2 regions of the Pseudoalteromonas sp. MB41 genome follow, and region 1 is predicted to be linked to the other one. Evidence: predicted binding sites of a transcription regulator. Region 1 holds the regulator's gene; the other holds the start of a gene.

The links. The regulator MetJ, encoded in region 1, represses methionine synthesis genes. The targets are predictions, from matches to a motif close to TAGACGTCTAGACGTCTA.
Positions count from the first base shown of each region.
Region 2: LPA49_RS17815 (methylenetetrahydrofolate reductase) is a predicted target of MetJ. The motif match lies at 2,406-2,423, and genes of this name have one in related genera.

Region 1 covers NZ_JAJJZF010000007.1:21,047-26,854, reverse strand. The annotation lists gene metB (cystathionine gamma-synthase) at 1-1,104, opposite strand, end outside; gene metJ (met regulon transcriptional regulator MetJ) at 1,328-1,648, shown strand; gene LPA49_RS09215 (malic enzyme-like NAD(P)-binding protein) at 1,771-3,012, opposite strand; gene rpmE (50S ribosomal protein L31) at 3,537-3,752, opposite strand; gene priA (primosomal protein N') at 3,999-5,808, shown strand, end outside.
Region 2 covers NZ_JAJJZF010000023.1:58,675-64,482, reverse strand. The annotation lists gene LPA49_RS17820 (DEAD/DEAH box helicase) at 1-1,197, shown strand, start outside; gene LPA49_RS17815 (methylenetetrahydrofolate reductase) at 1,404-2,360, opposite strand; gene LPA49_RS17810 (pitrilysin family protein) at 2,618-5,503, shown strand; gene LPA49_RS17805 (sensor domain-containing diguanylate cyclase) at 5,523-5,808, opposite strand, start outside.

The DNA.
Region 1 (5,808 bases):
ATCCTCAATGCCAACAGAGATACGAATTAACGTATCACCCACCCCTGCTTCTAAGCGTGCTTTTGCCTCCATTCCAGCATGAGTCATGGTCGCAGGGTGGCAAATTAAACTCTCAACGCCCCCCAATGATTCGGCTAAGCTAAACTCTTTAAGGCCTGTTAGAAAAGCCGCAGCGTCATTAATGTCGCCTTTAATATCAAAACTCACCATGCCACCAAAACCGCGTTGCTGTGCTTTAGCGAGCGCATGCTGAGGATGAGAAGCGAGACCGGGATAATATACTTGGCTCACAAACGGTGAATCTTCTAAATATTCTGCAATTGCAAACGCATTCTCTTGGTGCTGTTTTAAACGCACATTTAAAGTGCGTAAACCACGCAGAGTAAGATAACTATCAAACGGTGCACCCGTAATACCAATATTATTTGCCCACCAAGCCAGTTCATCACCCAACTCTTGCGTTGCTGCAATAACAGCACCGCCAACCACATCAGAGTGACCGTTAATGTATTTAGTCGTTGAATGCACGACTATATCAACACCAAACTCAATCGGGTTTTGCAAGGCCGGCGATAAAAACGTGTTATCAGCCGCAACAAGTGCACCGGATTGTTTAGCAATGGCGGTAATCGCTTTAATATCTGTTAGGCGTAAAATGGGGTTACTGGGTGTTTCAATCCAGATCAGTTTAGGTTTTATCGCTAAGATTTCTTGGTGATTTTCAGCTTTTGTTAAATCAAGCACTTTTAGTTTCAGTAAACCGCGCTTCTCTAATGAGGTAAATAAACGATAGCTACCGCCGTAACAGTCATGTGGAATAACCAAGGTATCGTCGCTATTCAAAAGCTGTGTCGTTAAGTGAACAGCCGCCATGCCTGTCGCAGTAATAATGCCTTTAGCTCCGCCCTCTAGTTCAGCGAGTGTTTCGGCTAAAATATCACGGTTAGGGTTACCACTGCGGCCATAGTCATATTGGCGCTTAGTATCAAAATCAGCGAACGAATAGGTGGTTGATAAGTAAATTGGTGGAACGACTGCACCGTGGTGTTTATCGGCTTCAATGCCATGACGAACAGCAATCGTCGCTTTATTTTTTTCACTCATTTCATCACCTACTTAGAATTGGATGTTTAGACGTCTAAAAGGTTAGATGATCAAATATGAGAAGTCAAAGCATTTATCGCCATTACATAGAAGTTTATACATTTACACGACTAGATGGCTAAATAACTAGTATTTGACTATCTTTTTTAAAGCGATAGAATTTCCGCATCTTGCGCTGTGGATAAGGCGTAAACAACTGACAACCGAGGCAACGAAACAACTTATGGCTAAATGGAACGGTGAATACATTCACCCATATGCAGAACACGGTAAAAAATCAGAGCAAGTAAAAAAAATTACCGTATCAATTCCGCTGAACGTATTAAAAGTATTAACTGATGAGCGCACGCGTCGTCAGATTAATAATCTTCGTCATGCTACTAACAGTGAGCTACTGTGCGAAGCCTTTTTACACGCTTTTACAGGTCAACCATTACCGAATGATGACGACCTTCGTAAAGATAACCCTGAAAAAGTACCTGAAGAAGTAAAAAGAATTATGCAAGAAATGGGGTTAGATATCCCCGTACTTGATTCAGAGTAAATATTTCGGCCATCGGATCGTAGCCGATTTCTCAGACATAAAAAAACTCAGCCTTGGCTGAGTTTTTTATTTGCAGTTAGTTATACCTACCCGCTTAATCAAACGAATAGGTACCTAATTATTTAACGCATGTAGTTTTCTGGCATGTCAATTTGCGCCACACCAGACTCAACAGCTGCTTCTGCAACAGCACGTGCAATACGTGGTAATAAGCGTGGGTCCATTGGTTTTGGAATAATGTACTCAGCACCAAACTCAAGTGAATCAACACCCGACGCCTTAAGCACTTCGTTAGGCACAGGCTCTTTCGCAATACTACGAATAGCATGCACCGCTGCGATTTTCATTTCATCATTGATTGATGTCGCACGCACATCAAGCGCACCGCGGAAAATGAATGGGAAACACAATACATTATTAACCTGATTAGGGTAATCAGAACGCCCTGTTGCCATAATTAAATCATTACGTGCACCGTGTGCAACAGCTGGCGCGATTTCTGGATCAGGGTTTGAACATGCAAAAACCACAGGCTTATCTGCCATCAGTTTTAAATCTTCAGCGGTTAATAAGTTAGGGCCAGATACACCAACAAATACATCAGCATCGGCTATCACATCTTGCAAAGTGCGCTTATCGGTATTGTTCGCAAATAGCAATTTATACTCGTTTAAGTCATCACGACGTGTATGGATCACGCCTTTGCGGTCAAGCATATAAATGTGCTCACGCAATGCACCACATTTAATAAGTAGTTCCATACATGCAACCGCTGCTGCACCGGCACCTAAACACACGATAATCGCGTCTTCGATATCTTTACCCTGTACTTCAAGCGCATTTAGCATGCCTGCTGCTGTTACGATTGCAGTACCATGTTGGTCATCGTGGAAAACAGGGATGCTACAACGCTCAATAAGCGCTTTTTCAATTTCGAAACACTCTGGCGCTTTAATATCTTCTAGGTTGATACCACCAAACGTATCGGCAATATTTGCAACAGTATTAATGAAGTCTTCTGTCGTGCGGTGTTTTACTTCGATATCTATCGAGTCTAAACCTGCAAAGCGTTTAAATAAAAGTGCTTTACCTTCCATCACAGGTTTTGATGCAAGCGGACCTAAATTGCCTAAGCCTAAAATTGCGGTACCGTTTGAAATAACCGCAACCATATTACCTTTGCCGGTGTATTTATAGGCATTTGCTGGATCGGCTGCTATCTCACGGACGGGCTCTGCGACACCTGGACTATATGCTAGAGCGAGATCATTAACCGTTTCTGCTGGTTTAGTTAGTTCTACACTAATTTTACCTGGAACGGGGTGAGCGTGGTAATGTAATGCTTGTTCACGAAAATCTGACATAACGCGATAGTATCCTGCAATAAGTTAAAAAGTGAGAGGGCTTGCATCTGTACGATACCTGTAATATATAAAAATTCCAAGTATTATCAGGTCTATCCTGTTATATGCTATATCGCTTAATTTTAAAGGATTTCCCAACAATTTCTGCACATAGTTTTAATTCACAACAGATAAAAATTCATCTATTTGTGGCCATTTAAGCACCTGTTTTTGTATTTTATAGGCACGAACACAGCAAATAACCGAAACTTAGCAAAATGAGCAACTTTAACGAACTTAACAGCATTTATAGGTGAAGTTCATATAAATTGTTACTTTTTACAACTTTTGGAATCATTTATATCATTCAAAATATAGCGAAGGGATCACTATTTGTCTGCATTATTAGCGATATATTGGGCATAACAAGCAGAAATAGTTATGCACATAAAGCGTGTAGGCATGGGATATAAAAAAGAATGGTTCTGAATTTCAGGCATAAAAAAAGCACCCAAAGGGTGCTTCTTTCAACTAAACAGCAGATATTACTTCTTGCTGCTAAGTGCACCGAAGCGCTTGTTGAAACGATCAACACGGCCGCCAGTGTCTAAAATCTTTTGCTTACCAGTGTAAAACGGGTGACACTCAGAACATACGTCTAAGTGGATGTCTTTACATAAAGTAGAGCTAGTTTCGAATTTGTTACCACATGAACAAGTTGCAGTGATAGCTTCGTACTTAGGGTGAATACCTTCTTTCATAGGAACCTCTAGTTAAGGCCGCATCGCTCTCCAAACCCGAAGTCTGGCACCATACGTCGTTAATACAATTAATAGGTCGCGTATTTTATAGCTCAAGCAGCCTCTCGACAAGCTTTAAATTCATCTTTAGCTAAAAAAATAAACAAGTCATCAAACGTTCAGTATTTGTTGGTAGGTTTTTAGCACTAATTTTAGTACATTAGCAGCACACGCTATTTTTTCTATTCTTAATTCAGTTGAGTTGTTATGCACTTTGTAGAAGTTGCCATAAAAGTCCCTTTACAGCGTACCTTCGATTATAAAGTTGAGCAGCTGCTACATAGCCCTGAGCTGCGAGTAGGCATGCGTGTGCGTGTGCCTTTTGGCTCTCAAAAAAAGATAGCTGTCGTACTGGCAGTCAAAACCAGTACCGATGTACCCGAAGATAAAATTAAAGCCATTATTGATGTTATAGACGATGCCCCTATTTTATCTGAGCAACACTTAGCACTGCTAAAATTTACTGCTCGCTATTACTGCTACCCACTTGGTGAAACAATTCATACAGCGCTTCCAGCGGCACTGCGCCAAGGTGAATGCCCAGACAAAACCAGTATAAATATGGTTGAACTGACCGACAAAGGTGCAAAATTACCTTCACTCAAAGCAAAAACACAGCTTAATTTGCTGAAGCAGCTAGCGCAGTCAGGCAAGTCATCCTTAACCGAATTAAAAGCACTCGGCTTTAATAAAAAAACCATTGATAGCTTGCTCGAAAAAGAACTCATTAAACAGTTTATCGAACATGATAACCAATGGCAGCAACGCGCCCCAACAATTGGCAGTAAACCAACTCTAAACAAAGAACAAGCCGTTGCATGCACAACGATTAATCAAGCCAGTGGGTTCACCTGTTTTTTACTTGAAGGCGTTACCGGCAGTGGTAAAACAGAAGTGTATTTACAATGCCTTGAAGAGGTTCTAAAAAAAGGCCAGCAAGCACTGGTGTTAGTGCCCGAAATTGGCCTAACACCACAAACCGTTAATCGTTTTCGCCGTCGCTTTCCCGATACCCCTATTATGCTTTGGCATTCAGCATTAACCGACAACGAGCGCTTGCAAACATGGCGTTTCTGCGAAAAAGGCAGCTGTGCCATTGTTATCGGCACTCGTTCGAGTATTTTCTTACCTTTTTTATCACTTGGTATGATCATTGTTGATGAAGAGCACGACAGCTCGTTTAAGCAACAAGATACGCTGCGTTATCATGCTCGCGATTTAGCAGCCTACAGAGCTTATCAACAGCAAATACCCTTGATACTAGGTAGCGCAACTCCCGCTCTCGAAACCTTACATAAAGCAATAAATAACAAGTACCAACTATTGAGCTTAACGGAGCGTGCGCAAACCAGCACTGATAACCAATTTCACTTAATGGATATGAAAGGCCAACCCGAACAAGCCGGTATTGCCCATGCAAGTTTGACCTATATGCGTCAACATCTTGAGCGCGGCAAGCAAGTCATGGTGTTTTTAAATCGACGCGGCTTTTCTCCCACACTCATATGTCATGAGTGTGGCTGGTTAAGTGAGTGCTCACGTTGCAGTACCAGTGCCACATTCCACAAAGCAATTGGACAAATGATCTGCCATCATTGCTCCGAGCAGCATGCGGTGCCCCATCAATGCCCCGACTGTGGCAGCACACAGATTTTTCCTAATGGTAAAGGCACGGAACAAATTGAAGAGTTTTTAGCAGAAACTTTCCCTGATATACCCATTAGCCGCATTGACCGAGATTCAACTCGTCGTAAAGGCAGCTTAGAAAAAGCCCTCGACGACATAAATCAAGGGGGGGCGCGTATTTTGGTGGGCACGCAAATGCTTGCGAAAGGCCATCATTTTGCCGATGTCAGTTTAGTGCTTATTTTAGATGTTGATAGTGGTTTGTACTCGTGTGATTTTCGCGCTACAGAACATTTAGCACAGCTTGTCACTCAGGTTGCAGGCCGTGCAGGACGCAGTGGTGAACCAGGACAAGTACTGTTACAAACTCACTTTCCTGAGCACCCACTAT
Region 2 (5,808 bases), on a different contig from region 1:
GAACTCCTTTCAGCATTGCAAGCAGAGAATTATCACACCCCAACGGCTATTCAAAGCCAAACTATCCCGCTTATTTTAGCCGGGGTTGATGTTATGGGAAGTGCACAAACAGGCACGGGTAAAACAGCTGCCTTTGTATTACCACTGCTTGATAACTTATTGCGTGAAGAGCCGCTGCCCGAGGCTGTAAAAGTTTTAATCCTGACACCAACGCGAGAGCTTGCACAGCAAGTATTTGCCAGTGTTGAGCGTTATGCAGCTAATACACCTATTAAAGCCGCGCTTGCTTATGGCGGCGCCAGTATTGGCCCACAAATTAAAGCCATTAAAGGTGCGCAAGTTGTGGTGGCTACACCAGGACGATTACTTGATCATGTGATTAAAGGGAGCATTAAATTATCTGCCATTAGTGCCCTTGTTTTTGATGAAGCAGATCGCATGCTTGATATGGGGTTCATTGATGAAATAAAGCGTATTCTTCGTCATGTTCCAAAACAGCGCCAAACCTTACTCTTTTCAGCCACATTTGATGACAGCATTTTTGAGCTAAGTAAACAGTTGTTGAATGATCCTAAGTTAGTTGAGGTTGATAAACGCAATTCGGCTGCTGTTGAAGTTGAGCAGATTGTGTATGCGGTTGATGAGGATCGTAAACGCGAACTCGTTTCACATATGATCGGCATGAAAAATTGGCAACAAGTACTTATATTCACCCGCACTAAACAAACGGCCGATAGTCTGGCAAAAGAAATGTGTAAGGATGGCTTAAAAACAGAGTCTATTCACGGCGATAAAAGCCAAGGGGCGCGAGACAAAGCGCTGCAAAATTTTAAAACGGGTGTCACTCGAGTACTTGTCGCTACAGATGTTGCGGCGCGTGGCCTTGATATCGCCTCATTAAAGTATGTGATTAACTACGAACTACCTTATGTTGCAGAGGACTATGTTCACCGTATAGGGCGGACAGGACGAGCAGGTGAAACAGGGTTGGCCATGTCATTGGTGAGTATTGATGAGCAATGGTTACTGGATGAAATTGATGTTTTATTAGATACACGCTTAACACCACAATGGCTGCCAGGGTACGAGCCTGATTTAACAAAAGAGCCAAAACAAGTCCGAAAAAACACGAATAAGGCACGACGCTCTCGTGACAAAAAACGTATATTAGGGCAAAAAAATCCTAGGCGCCGATAGATTAAGCTGTATCAGTGCTAATTTAAGGGAGCCTAAATTAGCACTAATCAACACGCTAATAGCATAAAGTCGTGTGTACATTAGCTTGGTGAACAAAAGCGTTTAATGAACTGTTATGCTTACCCGCATTTTCTTTGCTAGCGACCACGTTTTCTTGTTTTAAAATCGCTGTTAATTAAACGTATTGGTATAAACGCGCACATTATTTAAGCGATTTGTTTTTCGGCTAAGTTTAATTCCATGGTTGCTTTAAGTAAGCGGTAAAGATTAATTGACGCATCAATTTCTTCTTTACGGTTTGTTAAGCTCTCAATATTCAAACCAAGTGGCACCGCTAAATGTGCGCAGCTTTGTAATATGAGGTCAAGATTTTCACGGCAAATGCGTACTGACTCACTCAATGGATTTGCAGAATCAAGCATGCGCCATTTTGTTGCCTCCGGTACAGAGATACCCAGCCACTCCATAAAATCTAACGTTTTCTCACCACCACAGGGTGTAAACGTTAAAATTATACGCTTAGGTGCGATGCCTAACGCTTTGCAGCTACGTGCATAGCTAGTGATTAAATCAATGGTAGCTTGTGCGTTGTACACAGCTTGTGAAATAAAAAACTTACAACCTTGCTCTGTTTTTTCTAATAGACGGTCATGCTCGTTACGTTTGCTTGCATGGCGTTCAGCAATAGTTACACCGCCAAGAAACATATCATTGTCTTGCTTAGCAAGGGTGTTATAAGCATCCGGTAAACTTAGTTTGATATCACCATGCGAAGATGGGCTGCCTACCAAGACTAGATTTTTTAAATCAAACTCATTACGTGTTTCGTGTAGCCAATCGGTAAATTCAGCTTCACTGCGCTGGGCAACACTTTTGTAGGTAATAACATCTAAATGAGAAAGGCTACGCAACAAATGGCTGTACTCACGTGGGTCTACGGTTTCTTTAAATGGAAACGGACGCGGCTTTTCTGTACGGCTGCTTTCATCTTGAATGTCGTAGATAATGACACCATCGTATTCAATTTCATGAAGGCGACCCAATAATTTTTGTGCAATGGTTTCAAGCATGGCTTTATCAGTGCCTGATTTAGGCGGTGTGGTACCAATCAGGTATACACCCTGATTGGTGTCTTCAATTTTCTCTTGTAGTGATAAAGCCATAATCCTCATTCCAGCTCGTGCCTGCGTCTATGGGAAATAATATAGCAGCCATTTAGACGTCTAGATAGATTTTTCTGTTGAAAGTTTTTCAATGAGCATGAATTTAATTCAAGTTGGTGGTGGGGTGTTATCTTAAATTGACACACCTGTTTACATTAATTGTGCCCTTGACCCTCATATTTTCCAGTACTTTCATGCATAATCAAACACAACTGATTATGAGAAAAATAACTAACAAGTAAAATTAAAGGATCATTATGAAATTTAGATTATTAGCGACCAGTGTTGCTGTAACGCTTGCTCTTAGCGGGTGTGCGACGAATTCACAATCAAATATGGTTAAAGAAGTCGAAATAGAACAGGTTGTCAGCCAAGAAGATAACCGTGTATTTAGCCAAGATTACGTTTTAGAAGAACTAGAAAATGGTCTTCGTGTCATGGTGGTAAAAACGGATTACCCCGATGTTGTTTCATTACAAATTCCCGTGTCGGTAGGTTCTCGTAACGAAGTAGAAGAAGGCAAAACGGGCTTTGCTCACTTTTTTGAGCACATGATGTTTAAAGGCTCAGAAAAATTCCCACAAGACGTGTATTCAGATATTTTAAAAAACTCGGGTGTTGATAACCGCGCGTATACTACTAATGATTACACCAACTATCATTTAAACTTCTCAAAAGAGCACCTTGATAAAGTGCTTGAAATTGAAGCTGATATCTTTCAAAACCTCACGTACAGCGAAGAACAGTTCCGTACAGAAGCCTTAACAGTGAAAGGTGAGTACTTAAAAAATAATGCCAGTCCAATTCGTAAATTGCTTTCAGCAGTGCGTAACGAAGCATTTGAGAAACATACTTATAAACACACCACGATGGGCTTTTTTGAAGACATTGAAGCCATGCCAGATCAAATGGCTTACGGGAAAGAGTTTTTCGCAAAATTTTATAAACCAGAATATGTATCGTTGGTCATTGTTGGTGATGTCGACCCTCAAGAAACCATGGCAATGGTGAAAAAACATTGGGGTAACTGGAAAAAAGGTGATTACCAAGCAGATATTCCAGTAGAGCCAAAGCAACAAGCGCCAAAATATATACATGAGCAAAATGACGGTTTACCAGGCCATTGGTTGCTTGTATCGTATAAAGGCACTGCGTGGGATCCAACGCAAAAAGATCGCGCCGCACTTGATTTAATCTCACAGCTTTATTTCTCAAATAACTCAGCGCTTTATCAAGAATTGGTGGTTGATAAGCAAATCGCAAGTCAAATGTTCACTTATAATCCTGATACAAAAGATCCGGGGTTATTGCATGTCTTTGTAAAAGTAGAAAACGAAGCCGATCTTGCAAAAGCACGTGATGCCATTAACCGCACATATGTACAAGCACGCACTGAGCTTGTTGATGCCCAAAAACTGGCAGACTTAAAATCAAATTTAAAATACAGCTTTATCAATGGGCTTGATTCATCGCAATCAATCGCCTCGACACTTGCAAGCTACATGCATTTTGAGCGTGATCCAGAGGTAATCAATCAGCTCTATGCGACTGCCGATAGCATCACCCCAGAAGACATTAAAGCGATAGCGAATAAATACTTTGTTGATTCAAGCCGAACTACAGTGACGATGTCGGCTTTAGATAACGTGGCAGGATTTGAGCAAGAAGTTGACCTAAACGCAGCCGTTGCAAGTACAGAGCAAGCGCCAACAGAGCGTCATTTTAAAGTGCTCGATAAAACCAACAGTTCACCATTGGTTGATGTTAACTGGTTATTTAATACCGGTGCCGCGGCCGATCCAGCAGGTAAAAAAGGCGTCGCCGCATTAACGGCAGCCATGCTTGCGAAAGGTGGCTCAGAAACGATGAGCTATAAAGACATTCAAAAAGCGTTATACCCACTCGCGGGTAGCTTTGGGTATCAAATCGATAAAGAGATGATTTCGTTGCGCGGTCGTGTACACAAAGACAATGCGACACAGTGGTATGCGCTTGTGAGTGAACAATTACTCAACCCAGGTTTTAGAGAAGATGACTTCAAACGCCTGAAAAAAGAGCTTATCGATAGCATTAAAGCGGGGCTTAAAGCATCAAACGATGAAGAGCTCGGTAAAGAAGTGCTTTATCATCAACTGTATAAAGGCCACCCATACGAAAGCTATAACTATGGTGACTTATCTGATCTGGAAGCATTGACGCTTGATGATGTAAAAGCGTTTTACGACAAGCAATTCACACAATCAAAACTAACCGTAGGTTTAATTGGTGCGATTCCAAGCGATGTAAAATCGGCGATGCTAAAAGATTTAACATCGCTGCCAGAAGGCAAAGAAAGCCGTTTAGTCATTCCCGATGCGCCAGCACTGAGTGGTCACCATGCCACCATTGTTGAAAAGTCGGCGCAATCAACAGCCGTGTCGTTTGGTTTCCCAATAGAGACGATTCGTAGTAGTGAAGATTGGACTGCATTATGGCTAGTGCGTTCATACTTTGGCGAGCACAGAAGTTCGAATAGCTTCTTGTATCAGCGTATTCGTCAAACCCGTGGTATGAACTATGGTGACTATGCGTACATTGAATACTTCCCACGTGGTATGTTCCAAACTAAGCCTGATGCGAACTTAGGCCGCTCTGAGCAAATTTTCCAAGTATGGCTGCGTCCATTGCGCTCTAATAACGATGCGCACTTTGCAACCCGTACCGCGTTATTCGAGTTAGATAAGCTTATTAAAAACGGCATCAGCAAAGAAGATTTTGAAGCAACGCGCAACTTCTTAATTAACTTTGTGCCACAAATGGTTGCAAGCCAAGACCGCCAACTAGGCTACGCGCTAGATAGTGAGTTTTATAATACAGAGAGCTTTGTTGACTATGTACGTGGCAAGCTTGAAAAGCTAACACTTGAGGATGTGAACCGTGTTATTCGCGAGAATCTGCAAACCGACAATATTCACTATGTGTTTATTACAGGTGACGGTAAAGACATGCAAAAGCGCTTAGCGTCAGAGCAAACATCGCCTATGGTTTATAACGCAGAAAAACCAGCAGAACTTGTCGCGGAAGACAACGTGATTGCTGATTATAAGCTCGCTATTCCAGCGAAAAATATATCAGTCGTTGATGTAGAAAAGGTGTTTCAATAACACACAATAGAGTGCTCCTTTAGGGGCACTCTTCTTTATTTGTTTGCGGGTAGTGATCAGCAACAACAAGTTTGTTGCGGCCAGTATCCTTCGCTTGATAAAGTGCATTATCGGCCATTTCGATCAATTGCATGGCATTATCAGCGACGTTTGGCACAAGTGTTGCCAAACCAATACTGACTGTTAAAGGGTGGCCAGCCAGTTCGGGGAGCTTTAATGCTGTAAGCTCGGCCATAAAACGCGTTAATAGCATTTGAGCCTGTAAACAGTGAGTATTTCCCAACACTAATATAAATTCTTCGCCA